Regions from separate parts of the Paenibacillus sp. OK076 genome, predicted to be linked through region 1. Evidence: riboswitches for the same ligand, from Rfam matches in the RefSeq annotation. Region 1 holds a riboswitch; the other holds the start of a gene.
What was found. Region 1 has a riboswitch for S-adenosylmethionine ahead of BMY78_RS27880 (methionine ABC transporter ATP-binding protein). Riboswitches for the same ligand answer to the same signal wherever they lie in the genome.
Positions count from the first base shown of each region.

Region 2: linked by a shared signal. The riboswitch ahead of metA (homoserine O-acetyltransferase MetA) and the one ahead of BMY78_RS27880 (methionine ABC transporter ATP-binding protein) in region 1 are both predicted to bind S-adenosylmethionine.

Region 1 is NZ_FOCH01000005.1:255,122-262,589, forward strand. It holds gene BMY78_RS27865 (DUF2167 domain-containing protein) at 172-1,176, shown strand; gene BMY78_RS27870 (MetQ/NlpA family ABC transporter substrate-binding protein) at 1,345-2,181, opposite strand; gene BMY78_RS27875 (methionine ABC transporter permease) at 2,261-2,920, opposite strand; gene BMY78_RS27880 (methionine ABC transporter ATP-binding protein) at 2,921-3,955, opposite strand; SAM riboswitch class I at 4,083-4,224, opposite strand; gene BMY78_RS27885 (Cthe_2314 family HEPN domain-containing protein) at 4,356-5,084, opposite strand; gene BMY78_RS27890 (COX15/CtaA family protein) at 5,301-6,239, opposite strand; gene BMY78_RS27895 (thioredoxin family protein) at 6,535-6,879, opposite strand; gene BMY78_RS27900 (DUF2515 family protein) at 7,023-7,468, shown strand, end outside.
Region 2 is NZ_FOCH01000001.1:1,037,006-1,044,473, forward strand. It holds gene BMY78_RS04835 (MOSC domain-containing protein) at 1-546, shown strand, start outside; gene BMY78_RS04840 (ROK family protein) at 625-1,503, shown strand; gene BMY78_RS04845 (HRDC domain-containing protein) at 1,688-2,689, shown strand; gene corA (magnesium/cobalt transporter CorA) at 2,789-3,724, opposite strand; SAM riboswitch class I at 4,178-4,302, shown strand; gene metA (homoserine O-acetyltransferase MetA) at 4,537-5,454, shown strand; gene BMY78_RS04860 (aminotransferase class I/II-fold pyridoxal phosphate-dependent enzyme) at 5,479-6,666, shown strand; gene BMY78_RS04865 (trans-sulfuration enzyme family protein) at 6,659-7,468, shown strand, end outside.

The DNA of each region.
Region 1 (7,468 bases):
TTAGGTCTTTCGGAGTAAAATTTACCCTTTATCTCCAGAATTCCCTTGTCTGGTCCGGATGCCTATGTTAATGTCGATAAGTCCTTATTTTCTTATGAATATAACGACACAATACATATGTTCATGTAAATGACAACATTGCATGACACCTTCGAAAGGAATATAGCGTAAATGAAAAGATGGTTAGCCTCTCTACTCACAATTTTGCTTATCGCCTCATTTCAAGGTCCATTCTCGACCACAGTATCTGCAGAAAGTGAAAGCAATAGCTCCACCGAAGATTATCAATGGATTGACGGGCCTTCAAACGTAGTACTTGATAACAAAGCAACATTAACCGTAGCCGAAAACCTATCCTATCTCGATGCAGCTAACACCCAAAGGTTTCTGGAGGACACCGACTCCTTCCCCAATGGAACGGAAATTGGAAGTATCTATGGCGCCGGCGAAAACTCTAACTGGTATGTGATCTTTGAATATAACGATACCGGTCATGTCGACGACAGTGAGAAAGACGATCTGGACGCCGATGAACTGCTCGATAGCTACAAAAGAGGAACAGAAGAACAAAATGAGAAAACATCACCCGAAAATCAGCTGTTTATCACTGGGTGGGAGATTGAGCCCGCCTATGACAGCACCAAACATCAATTGATCTATTCTCTTGGCCTTGAGGATGCAGAGCGGGAAAAACTCGTCAATTACAATGTGAATGTACTCACCCGCGAGGGATACATCGGTGTTATCCTTGTTACGGATAGTGCCAATTTTGAAGAAAACCGTAAACAGTTTGAAAGCTCCGTGCTTAACCAACTCAACGTGACCAAAGGAAACACCTATGAAGAGTTTGATGCATCGATAGACAAAAAATCAGAACTCGGCCTGACCAGTCTGATTCTCGGTGGTGCTGGTGTAGCTGTAGCTAAGAAAGTTGGATTATTGCTTTTGCTCAAAAAAGGATGGTTTGTCATCGTGGCCGCTATTGTTGGTGCATTCGGATGGATTCGTCGCAAGCTGACCGGCCGCAAAAAGGATGCTGACCCAGAAGATCAGAGTTCGCTTTCTCCTGCTGAAGAAGCTTACCAACAGCATGCTGCTGGACAGGAGTCCACACATTCTGATAGCCAACAGACAGATGGACGTTCGGATACTGATCCGAATCCGAATAAACATTAAAGCTTATAAGTAACGTACTTAAAGTGCTCTTACATCGAAGCACTCTTTAATATGATGTACACAACAAAAAGCCCCGTATTCTCCATAAAGAGAATGCAGGGCTTTCTTTAGTAGTTCCATAACATGTGGAGCCGAGTATACAATGTATTTTCAGCTTAATCGTTCAGCTTAAAACGCAGGTTCTACAGCACCTTGATAACGATCTTTGATGAATGTTTTAACTTCTTCGGAATGCAGAGCTGCAGCCAGTTTTTGGATAGCATCTGCATCTTTGTTATCTTCACGAGATACGAGGATGTTTGCATAAGGGTTACCTTGCAGGTCCTCAATCAACAGCGCATCCTTCTCTGGGTTCAGATTGGCTTCCAGCGCGTAGTTGGCGTTGATGAATACCAGGTCTGCTTCATCCAGTTGACGAGGCATCATGGCTGCATCCAGCTCGATGATATTCAGGTTTTTCGGATTAGCTGTAATATCCTGAATCGTAGAAGTGATATTTGTGTTGTCTTTCAGCGTGATAAGTCCTTCTTTTGCAAGCAACAACAGTCCACGACCGCCGTTTGATGGGTCATTAGGAATGGCTACTTTTGCGCCGTCTTTCAACTCATCCAATGATTTAATTTTTTTGGAATAGCCAGCAAATGGCTCAACATGCACAGGTGTTACAGCAACGAGGTGGAAACCACGTTCTTTGTTCTCTGTATCCAGGTAAGGCTGGTGTTGGAAAAAGTTCGCATCCAGTTGTTTATCTTCAAGCTGTTGGTTAGGTTGAACATAATCATTGAAAGTCACGATTTGCAAGCGAATGCCTTCAGCTTCAAGTTCAGGCTTGATGCTTTCCAAAATTTCAGCATGTGGTGTTGGTGATGCTCCCACTTTCAATTCTACGGTGCGCGGTGCGCCTCCAGCATTGTCAGCGCCGCTGTCGGAATCCTTGTTGTTTCCGCAAGCCGCAAGAACCGCGATCAGCATAATGCTAAGTAGAGCAAAAGACCATTTTTTCATGTGTAAAACCCCTTCTCCAATAAATTTTTTTGCATTTTGCACCAAGTCGATACCGAATCAGGCAAATGCTATATATGTGTTATTTCCTGGTGAACCATTTAACCAAACGATCGCCAGCCATCTGAAGCACTTGCACCAGAATGACCATAAATACAACGGATATAATCATAATTTCATACTGATAACGGAAGTATCCATAGTTGATTGCCAATGTTCCCAGACCTCCACCACCAACCATTCCCGCCATCGCCGTGTAGGAAACAAGGGTAACGATTGTAATGGTGATCCCGGCTAACAGACCCGGCAATGCCTCTGGCAGAAGTACGCGCCGTACAATCTGTCCGGTTGAAGCGCCCATCGCCTGTGCCGCTTCAATGACGCCACGATCCACTTCACGCAGTGTAGTTTCCACCAATCGGGCAAAGTATGGAGCTGCGGCAATGACGAGCGGTGGTATGACACCCAGCACTCCTGTAGCTGTGCCGACCAGTGAACGCGTAAACGGAATGAGTGCAACAATCAAAATGATAAATGGCACTGAGCGCAGAATGTTTACAATGAACGATAATATCGTGTACACCACTTGGGACTGGATCGAAGCCGACCTTGCCGTCATAAACAGCAATACGCCTAGCGGCAGACCAATGATGATCGTGAACAAGCCCGATGCTCCCAGGATTTGCAGTGTTTCAATCGAAGCCTTACCGATTTCTTCCCAACGTACCGTTGAAAAATCCATTTAACGAAGCACCTCCACATCAAGTCCCTGATCCACTAACTCTTTAATGGTGAGATTAATCTCATCTGACTGTCCCTCGAACCGAACGGTCAGCTGTCCATAGGGAACTTGTTTGATGGTTGAAATGGTGCCTTGCAAAATGGCGAAATCCACTCCTGTTTTACGAACCGTTCTGGACAAAATCGCCTCATAGGTTTTATTGCCCAGGAAGGATATTTTCACAAGCTTAGAAGCTCCGTTCGTCTGTAATGAGACATCTGCACTCGCCAGAGCGGTCTCTTCCAATGCAATTCCAACCTCATGGTCCCGCATCATAAAGTCACGCGTAATGGCATGCTGTGGCTTGAGGAATACTTCCGTTACCGGCCCTTGCTCCACGATGCCTCCCTGATGGATAACCGCCACCTGATCACAGATATTCTGGATCACGTGCATCTCATGGGTGATTAGCACAATCGTGAGGTTGTACTTTTCATTGATATCCAGCAATAACTTCAGAATCGAATCGGTTGTCTGGGGATCAAGTGCCGATGTGGCCTCATCACACAACAGCACGTTCGGATCACTCGCGAGTGCTCTCGCAATACCGACCCTTTGCTTCTGTCCGCCTGACAGCTGGGCCGGATATTTATTGCTGTGGTCCTCCAGCCCAACCAATGCGAGCATTTCCTTCACTTTCCGATCAATGGCAGCCTTGGGCGTATTAACGAGCTTCAAAGGAAAAGCCACATTATCATATACCGTAGCTGAGGATAACAGATTAAAGTGTTGAAAAATCATGCCGATCTTACGCCGTTGTTGTTGCAAATCGGACTTATTGAGATCGGTTAGGTTGATACCATCAACCCAAACCTCGCCTGCCGTGGGGCGTTCGAGCAAATTGATACAACGGATCAATGTACTCTTGCCTGCACCGGAATGACCGATAACTCCAAATATTTCACCCTTGCGGATATTCAAATTTAGTTCCGATAAGGCCGTCGTACTTTTTGAACCTTTACCGTACGTCTTGGTTAAACCTTTTAATTCAATCAAAATTACTGCTCCTTCCCACTGCCTACATGTATCTTTACCCGAATGAAAGGAAAACTCCCCTTCATCGTACAAAAAAAGAGCCCCTTTTGCAGAAACAAAAAGGGCTCTTCACGTGAAAGATTATACCTTCTCATCTGCCAAAATCGTGCCCTGCACCATTTTGTAGGAATTAGCACCTAACATCTATAAAGTATGACACAGCTGTCATGCCGTTATAAATCGGTTGCCGGGCTTCATCGGGCCTGTCCCTCCGCCGCTCTCGATAAGAAATATTTAATTTATAAGTTCAGTAGTAGTTATAATGTTAATGTCATAAATGTTAATTCCATCTAACTGTCAATCAGGAACTCAGTATAATCCAAGTATTCCGATTTGTCAAAGGCAAATATTACAATTCAAATCACTTTGGCGGTTGAGCCACTCCCTGCTTATGCCACTTCTTGTTGATGTAGCCGTACGCTGCTTTTAACGTCTTACATACCATGTCTACGCCCTCGCGGAGTTCCAAAAGATGCTGATCCAGGTCCTCCAGCTTCACTTTCCCCTGCAAAGTTTGGTGTAGCTGCCACAGATCATCCTGCATTTCGGAATTCATGTAATGAATCTCCATGTTTCGTAGTTTACGTAATTTGCTCATTGGCTCACGGTAGGAATCTTTAATCTGGATGAGTTCGTTGGCAAGAACATAATGCTGCTTGTCATATCCGAACTGTCTTAATACGGTAAAGTAAGAATAATGTGTTTTAACATTGGTTGTGTTCAGCTCAAACATTTCATTCAACACTGTACCTAACTTATCCAGAATGGCAAAACATCGGATGAAGCCATCCTTATAGAAATAGACGTAACGGGCATACTCCGCTTTTTCTGGTAACGTCATATCATCCGTAGAGCCCGCTTTGACTTTCTGACGGAAATGGGAAGCTGCAAAACAACTTTGCTCCAGTTCATCCAGCGAAGAGATCAATCCCTGGGTCCATATATACAGTTTACGAAAATCATGGGTAGGATCATGGTCCACATGCATCTGTCGCTGAAATAGCTCAAGTGTATCCGCCATCGCTTCCATCGCGTCCTTTAGTATGCCTTCGTTCTTACGTGGCTTTTCACCCAGCAACGTTCGCAGCATATATAGCCTCCTCTTTCCACTCTGCAGATCATCAAATTAATAATAATTCATCATATTAAACAAAATCGGAGTCAGAGTAAACGTATGACCGCTGCTTACAATAGGGTGCCCTGACACGCCTGACATCAAACAAAGTTCACCTGTCCAATGATGTACATCATCGGATGGTGAACTTCACTGGATTCATCCCCTGAACTACAATAATTCGGATATAGATTAGAACCGGTTAACGGGCCGATGCAGCTTGTACACCAGGAAACTCATATAAGTTAATACGCCGAACAAAATGGCAATATCCAGCATATGCGCCAGCGCCACGAACATATACACTTCCGGACGGTTCATCGTGAGCATCAGTCCAAAACCAATGACCACTTGCAATAAAACCAGTACAACAGAAATGACGCCGAGCGCTCTTAATTCCGTGTTATCCGGATGTTTGCGATACGCAAAATGGCCGAGAATTGCAATGACGATTACTAATGAAACAGCCGCCACCCGGTGAGCAAAAGCAACAGCTACGCCTCCCGAGAGCTCAGGAATAATCTGCCCGTTACAGAGCGGAAAGCCTGAACAGCCTCCAGCAGAATCCGTATGGCTCACAAATGCTCCAGTATATACCACGAGGTACGTATAGATCGTGGAAAACCATACCAGATTTCGGAACCCTTTGCTGACTCGCGGATATCGATTCAGTCGTTCCAATCCACCATGGCGAGCCTCCTGCCGAATACCAAGCGCCATCATCAAGGAGCTGGCAAAAGCGATTAAGGCAAACCCGAAATGCAGTGCCATGACTGCGGAAGATTGGGAGAATACGACGGCAAAAGCCCCCATGATTCCCTGGACAATCACAAATATCAGCGTTAACAATGAAAACAACTGCAGATCACGGCGTGATTTGCCAAACCGCAAAAATGCTACAAAAGAGGCTATGGACAACAGTCCTGCCAGTGCGCTAACGGCGCGATGGGAAAATTCAATAAGTGAGGCAACAGTGTGTGCAGGCACAAGTTTTCCGTTACATAAAGGCCATTCTGCACCGCAGCCGAGGCCCGATTCCGTTCGGGTTACAACGCCTCCGCCAAATGTGGCCAGAAACATGACAAGACAGGTTAATACGGTTAACCATTTAAACAAGGTTAAGTGCTTCAATTTTTTTCTCACCCGCTGTTGGTTTAAGATGGCGAAGAACTACATCCTCCGCTTGATTCGGTACTTTGACACTTATTTCACAACTAAATTCATTATACCGGATAAATGTGTCATTGACGCCCGCGCTTTGTGACAAAATGTTAACGTCTGTCGAAAAGTTGACCCTCCATTGATCAAGGCTATGTACGTCATTAGCTTCCCCGAAAAATGTTAAAAATACAAACGCCACTTCCCTATTTCAAGAGAAATGGCGTTCCTTTAATTATAACCTTTAACATGGTGAACCTGTCATGCTTTATTTATGAATCGTGTTATACACCTCAACTGCACGCTGCAGGAATTGCTCAATCTCTTCTCTCGACTTGCGCAGTTTGTTCACATAACGAACGAGTTCCCGGCCATCCGTGTAAGCTACAAAGCTGGGGATACCCAGAATATTTTGCTCTTCGCTCACTGTACCCACCTGATCTACGTCGACCTCAATCAACTTCAGCTCACGAGCAAACTTCTCTTCAACTTCAGGCATAAACGGATCGATGTACTTGCAATCACCACACCAATCTGCCTTAAATACAGCTACAGTCAAACGCGGAGATTGGATTGCCACATCAAATTCCGGTTTCGATGTAATCTTTTCCATCACAACATCTTCCTTTCTATACCTTGTCTTATCCTCTTAGTGAAGCAAATTGCGGAGTGGAAGTCAAATATTCGGCGCATACTGATATCAACAGCTTGTTAAACTAAAACAATAATCAGATTATCAGGAAAGGAGGTCATGTCATGACTTCCGTTAAAACGGATTCCTCCGAATCTGCCCATCACGGATCGATATTACAGATGGTCCGGTCCATCCCAGGTGCCGCCCGTGAAGTATGGAGGGGTAAACAGGCGGCTTGGCAGGCCTCTGCACAGCTTCGTCATCCTTTGCGTGATATGGCTTGGGACTCTGACATGGCTGCTAGCTTACAAGCTGATGTGGAGCGCCTATTGCCTGGAAACGAAAGTTCTTTTGCCCGAAATACGCTCAGTGCACTGGTCTGTGAAGAGGACTGCATTATTCTGGAAGAGATCAAAACATTAACGCAGGAAAACAACCGGAGTAACATCACTCGCACAGCAGCATACCTGGAATGTTACGAACAGTATCCAGAGCTGCATTGGGCCCTGCTGGCGCATATGGTATCCCGCAACGGCGGATATCACATGACCGATCTTCAGAGTGACCT
Region 2 (7,468 bases), on a different contig from region 1:
TTCACCGGAATGACAGGGGATGCCCAGGCGGATCTTGAGCATCATGGTGGGCCTGACAAGGCGGTTTGTGTATACGATTACAGTCGTTATCCGGCGCTAGAACAACTGATGGATCGCAAGCTGGACTGGGGAGCTTGTGGAGAAAATCTGACAGTTGAAGGCTGTATGGAGGAAGAAGTCCGGATTGGTGATGTATATGAATTGGGGGAAGCCACGGTACAGGTCAGTCAGCCAAGACAGCCTTGCTTCAAGCTTGGTGCACGGTATGATTACAAAGAGCTGCCTGTTTATTTTCAGGATAGCGGGCATACCGGATTTTATTTTCGAGTATTGCAAGAGGGCGAGGTAACTTCTTCTGCAATATTCAGACGAGTAAGCACGGACCCTGCATCAATGACCATTCTGGAAGCTAATCGAATTATGCATCAGGGGAAGCAGGATGTCACTGGTATGCGTGCTTTGCTGGCCATTCCAACACTAGCCGACAGCTGGAAGCAGACCTTATTAAAGCGATTGGCGAAGCTCGGAACTGCTGAACAGGATTAATCATGCTGTCGTTCCGTCGTTCAGAGAACAGATTCGAAAATCCATTTTAATTTTAAACGACTTGGGAGCGTGACTAACATGACGATTTTAGGCGCAATTGAAGCTGGAGGAACCAAATTTGTATGTGGTATCGGTACGGAAGAAGGAGAAGTTCTTGAACGCGTAAGCTTTCCAACGACGACACCGGAAGAGACGATGGCTCAAGTAATCGCTTTTTTTGAAGGTAAAGGCATTGAAGCTTTGGGTGTAGGTTCATTTGGTCCGATTGATCCGATTGAAGGAAGCCCGACTTATGGTTACATCACAACAACACCAAAACCGTATTGGGGTCAGTACAACCTGATTGGTAAGCTCAAGGAGCACTTTGATGTACCGATGACGTTTGACACGGATGTAAACGGTGCTGCGCTTGGGGAAGCAACCTGGGGGGCTGCACAAGGTCTGGATAGCTGTCTGTATATTACTGTCGGAACGGGTATTGGTGCAGGCGCAGTTGTAGGTGGCAAAATGGTCCATGGATTGTCACATCCAGAGATGGGACACATCATTGTACGCAGGCATCCCGAAGATACGTATGAAGGGTTCTGTCCTTATCATGGAGACTGCCTGGAAGGACTTGCTGCAGGTCCTGCCATCAATAAACGTTGGGAGCAGCCTGCTTACGAACTGCCAGCCGATCATAAGGCCTGGGAGATTGAAGCACATTATCTGGCGCATGCCTTGATGAACTATGTGTTGATTCTCACTCCGCAGAAAATTGTAATGGGCGGCGGTGTGATGAAGCAGGAGCATCTGTTCCCGATGGTTCGCAGCAAGCTGCAAGAATTGCTCGCTGGATACGTTCAGCATCCTGCACTTCAGTCCGATATTGACCAGTATGTCGTTTCTCCGGGACTTGGTGATAATGCGGGACTGTGTGGTTCGCTTGCCCTGGCGAAACTGGCTTTGAACATGTAAATAGCTTTATAAACAAGTGGTTGACGAATTTTTCCATTGTGGTAATATATGAGCAACAGCATAGCACGGTTAATGAGGAAGCACCTCTCTTGCATGGATTTTGCAGGAGAGGTGTTTTTTTGTGTTGCTTAATTTAGCACAATACAGACTGTGTAGAGCTGAACTATTGAAGGAGGGACAAGATATGGAAGTCATTTTCATGAACAGATTATCCAGAATGTCAGATCAGAATGAAGAGCATGCCCAGCTGTGGATCGGTGAAGAAGAAGGGGGGTGGCATCTGGGATGGAGCCAATATGAGGAAGGAGATCGTACGGATGCCATCTGGTATGCTGGCAGTTCGTGGGACGAGCTGTTACATGTGTATCGTCATCAGTTAGCCATTCAGATGGGCGAAGGATATCGTCCCTTGCTGCAGGGCTTGTTTCACGAAAATGATGATTTGAAGTCGCGCAATTATGGCGGTCAGCGTCTACATTGTTACAGTGAATTATATGGCAACGAGGGGCTTTATATGGATCTTTGCATATGGCGCAGGAAGAGAGCGGCGTCGGACCGGAAGGCCCCCTATTTTATTGCAACGAACCGGTTGTTACGCATGATCAGCGCATTTGTTCCACAAACCATCGATGAATTGATGCAATTGCCTGGCGTAGGAGAGAGCAAGGCTTCCGAGTACGGTGCTGAATGGCTGGAGCTTACGAATGGAATGGAACGTTCCACATCTTTTCCGCTAGATTGGGTGTACACGGCTCTGAGGGAACAAGAATATGAGAGCTGGCTGTACAAACAGAGAGAGCAGAAATACAAGCAGGAGCTGGACAGATTCACCACACGGAAGCAGGTACTTGAAGGTATGAAGGAAGGATATACGTTGGAGGAGATCGTGAATCGTTCCGGATTGTCCCGGCGGGAGCTAATTGAACTGTTGGAGACACTGGATTTGGAGGGGTATGACACAGATTGTCTGCTCGATGCGGAGCTTGCTGTCATGCCCGAAGAGGAGCAAGAGGCAGTATGGAGTGCCTACGAGGAGCTGGGGGATACGTTTCTGAAGCCCGTGTTACATAAGGTGTATGGAGAAGAAAAGCCTGGCGGGAGCAACCTGGAGCAGGTCTACGAAAGACTGCGCATGATTCGCATCCGGTTTCGCCGTCACACGGAGACGGAACAGAATGCAGGCTAGAATTAAGATAGATCAGCAGAAGGATTTTTCTAAAATAGAATAAATTTAAAAAAAGACGAAGCGTTTCTCCAGATGTGGAGCGCTTCGTCTTTTGCTATTTCAAACCCAATCTTTTTTGCGGAAAATAAAGAACATGCTCAGGCCCAGTGTAACCATCAGGCCAATGACCACAAAATAACCATACTTCCAGTTCAGCTCAGGCATGTTCGTGAAGTTCATCCCATAGATACCAGTGATCACGGTCAGCGGCATGAACACCGTGGTAATGGCGGTGAACACACGCATGATCTCATTCGCCCTATTGGCGATACTGGATTGGTAAGCTTCTCGCAAGTTCCCCATCAAGTCGCGATAAGTCTCAAAGGTTTCAGATATTTTCACAGCATTCTCATAAATGTCACTGAAATACTTCTGCAGTTGATCATCAATAAGACGCAGATCTTTTTTATTGAGTGTGTTAATGACCTCTTTCTGAGGCCCCAGCACTTTCTTCAGCCATAAAATCTCACTGCGCAACCCGATAATCTCATTCAGGTGAGACTTTTTGGTATGCATCAGAATGTCTTCTTCCAGCTTCTCGATGCGGGCTTCAATTCGGTCACCGACGGTAAAATAATTATCAACAATCAAGTCAACCAGCAGGTAGAGCAGCTTATCCGGTGTACTGATTTCCTGTTCCCACAGAATTGGTTTCAATGTCCGCAATTCGCTGACTTTCTGTTTGGTCACACTGATAATAAAGTGTCTGCCAAGGAACAGGTTGACGGCACGTAAGAAAATCTCTTCATCATCGAAACGAATGCTGTTAATAACAATAAAATAATGGCTCTCATAAATTTCAATCTTCGGACGTTGTTCTTCGTCACTCAAACAGTCTTCCACGGCCAGATCATGCATCATGAAAAGGGGTTGAAGTACCGCCAAATCGTCTACGTCCGCATCAATCCAGTAAAATCCTTCCGCTGGTGGAGTCAGCGCCTGCTGAATGTCGTCCACCGGAATAAATACACCGTTGTTTACCAACCGGATTTTCATTATTCATCTACTCCTTCTGCACCCGCCAAATGGGCGGATTTCATCAATATGGGCGCAAAAAGAACAGATCAGCCGGTCGGCAGCGGAGCCTGGAAGTCAGGACTGCGTTCGCTCTATAATCAAACGGAAGTAACGTCCCGCTGCCGGCATGCTGATATCAATTCTCTATGCAGTTTGTCGGAATTCGGCTGCCAGTCAGGCCTCGGGTCGCCATCCATTGAATATGTCACCTCTCACATAAGGGTTTATAACACTTGTCTAGTATACCGCTGGTACAGGGTCCTTTCAAGCGCAAAAATGTGTCGATTTCGCGCCCTGGAGCAGTGTATGACAACGGATGATGAACGGTTCCGATCCTGAGGAACATGCATAGAACTACACCTTGACGTGAGGGGATTAATGTCTTAAAGTAAAGGGTGAACCACACTAGTTTTTACAATTGAATAAAGCGAAATCTTATCAAGAGTAGGTGGAGGGACTGGCCCGATGAAACCCGGCAACCGGCGGTATACCGCACGGTGCTAATTCTTGCAGCGACCAAGTGTCCGAGTGACACTGTTGTAACTGAGAGATGAGAGAGGCGCATATCTATTTACATATGACCTTTCTCGGAATCCGAGGAAGGTCTTTGTTATATGCACCGACTTCTCAGCAGTGATTTTCGCTAAGGAACTTGAGCCTGCCGACAGCAATGTGGTTGCAATTCAGCGCCTGCAGGCAAGCTCATGGCAGCCTATAACTGTACGGATGCGAAGCGTATCGCATCTGCAGTGGCTGCATCTATTTATGCACAAGGAGGAGTTAGAACCACCATGCCAATCAAAATTCCAGACACACTGCCTGCCAAGGAAGTACTTGCAGGAGAGAACATCTTTGTCATGGACGAGACATCCGCTTATAAGCAGGATATCCGTCCGCTGCGTATCGCTATATTAAACCTGATGCCTACAAAGGAAACGACAGAAACACAATTGCTTCGTCTGGTGGGTAACACACCCATTCAGGTAGATATCGTTCTGGTTCATCCGAAGTCTCATACGTCCAAAAACACATCGCAGGAATATTTGGACTTGTTCTACAAAACCTTTGATGAGATCGAACACCGCCGCTTTGACGGCATGATCATTACAGGCGCTCCTGTAGAGCAAATGGACTTTGAAGACGTGAACTACTGGAAAGAAATCCAGGAGATCTTCGAATGGACCAAAACCAATGTGACTTCGACTATGCATATATGTTGGGCTTCCCAAGCGGGTTTATACCATCATTTCGGAGTTCCCAAAGTTCCGCTGGATGAAAAATGTTTCGGTGTATTCTCACATACGATCAACAGATCCAATGTGCAGCTGCTGCGCGGATTTGATGAAGTATTCAACGTTCCGCATTCCCGCCATACGGAAGTGCGCCGTGAAGATATTGAAAAAAATGATAACCTTGAAATATTGGCTGAGTCTGAGGAAGCAGGAATTTTCCTGGTTGCTACCAAAGACGGCAAACAGATTTTTGCAACCGGACATGCCGAGTATGATCCGCTTTCATTGAAATGGGAATATGACCGGGATGCAGCTAAAGGCATGAACATTGCGCTGCCTAAACATTATTTCCCGAATGACGATCCTTCCCGTGTTCCCCCGGCTACTTGGCGGGCACATGCAAACTTATTATTCTCTAATTGGCTCAATTACTATGTGTATCAAGAGACACCTTACGATATTGGTCCGCAAATCTAATCGACATTACAGGAGGATGCTGCAATGGAAGACAACAAGTTGAAAATCGAAAGCCGATTGGCCCAAATTGGGTCTATCAATGAACCGGTAACAGGCGCCATTAATTTTCCGATCTATCAATCCACTGCGTTTCGCCACCCCAAGCTTGGACAAAGCACGGGATTTGATTATATTCGTACGACCAATCCAACCCGTAAAGTGTTGGAAGAAGCAGCGGCAGCGTTGGAATCCGGTGACGCCGGATTTGCCTGTAGCTCCGGCATGGCTGCCTTGCAAACGATTTTCGCCTTATTTGGACAAGGGGATCATCTGATTGTATCGCTGGATCTGTACGGCGGAACGTATCGTTTGCTAGAGCGCATCCTATCTAGATTTGGTGTGACGGCAAGTTACGTCGATACCAATGATCTGGCAGCTCTGGAAAGTATTCGTCAGCCGAATACAAAAGCGGTATTTATTGAGACACCAACCAATCCATTAATGATGATTACGGATGTGGAAGCGGTATGCTCCTGGGCCAAGAGCCACAACTTGCTGACCATTGTGGATAATACACTACTGACTCCTTTCTTCCAGCGTCCAATTGAACTCGGTGCCGATATCATCATCCATAGTGCCACAAAGTATCTGGGTGGTCATAATGATGTACTTGCCGGATTGATTATTACCAAAGGGGAAGAGTTGTCGGCCGAAATGGCATTCCTGCACAATTCCATTGGAGCAGTGTTGTCTCCAAGCGACTCCTATCAGCTGATGAAAGGCATGAAGACACTCGCTCTTCGCATGGAGCGACATGAGTATAATGCCTTGACGATTGCCAAGTACCTTTTGGAGCATCCAGCCGTTGATGAAGTGTATCATCCAGGATTGTCGGATCATCCCGGATTTGAAATACAGAATAAACAGTCCAGCGGGAACACAGGCATTTTCTCTTTCAAAGTAAAGGATGCTCGTTATGTTGAACCATTGCTGCGTCACATCAAACTGATTGCTTTTGCGGAAAGCCTCGGGGGTGTAGAGTCGTTGATGACCTATCCTGCGGTACAGACCCATGCAGATATTCCGATTGAAATTCGTGACGCTGTAGGTGTAGATGACCGTCTGTTGCGCTTCTCTGTTGGGATCGAGCACGCCGATGATCTGATTGCCGATCTGGGCAACGCACTTACAGCTGCACAGCAGGAGATTGAAGGGGGAACGCATCATGAGTGAGCAAAACAATAATGCCAACAATCATGAACGGAATGTTCATTCCGACCTGAAATTCGATACCAAGCTGCTTCATTTCGGTGACGAAATCGATAAAACCACCGGGGCTTCCAGTGTACCCATTTACCAGGCCTCGACATTCCATCATTTTGATATTTTTAATCCACCTCAACATGACTATAGCCGTTCGGGTAACCCGACTCGTCAGGCATTGGAGGATTACATTACTTTATTGGAAGGTGGGGCACGCGGATTTGCTTATTCCTCCGGCATGGCTGCCATCTCCAGTGTGTTCATGATGTTCTCGGCAGGGGATCACATGATTGTGACGGAAGATGTATATGGAGGTACGTATCGATTGCTTACTTCCATTCTGAGTCGGATGCAGATAGAGACTACCTTTGTGGATATGACCAATATTGAGGAAGTAAAGGCAGCGCTCAAACCGAATACGAAGGCAGTCTATATGGAAACACCATCCAACCCGACACTTCGGATCACGGATATTGCTGCTGTCACCTCCTGGGCACAGGAACATGAGCTAATCTCAATTCTCGATAACACCTTCATGACGCCTTATTACCAACGGCCGATTGAGCTCGGAGTGGATATTGTCGTACATAGTGCAACCAAGTTTCTTGGCGGGCACAGTGATGTGCTGGCAGGTTTAGCCGTTGCTCGTACGGATTCACTGGGTAGACAGCTAAAACAATTGCAGAATGGACTTGGAACTGTGCTTGGTGCCCAGGAATCCTGGCTGCTGATGCGGGGCATGAAAACCTTGGGTGCGCGCATGGCACACAGT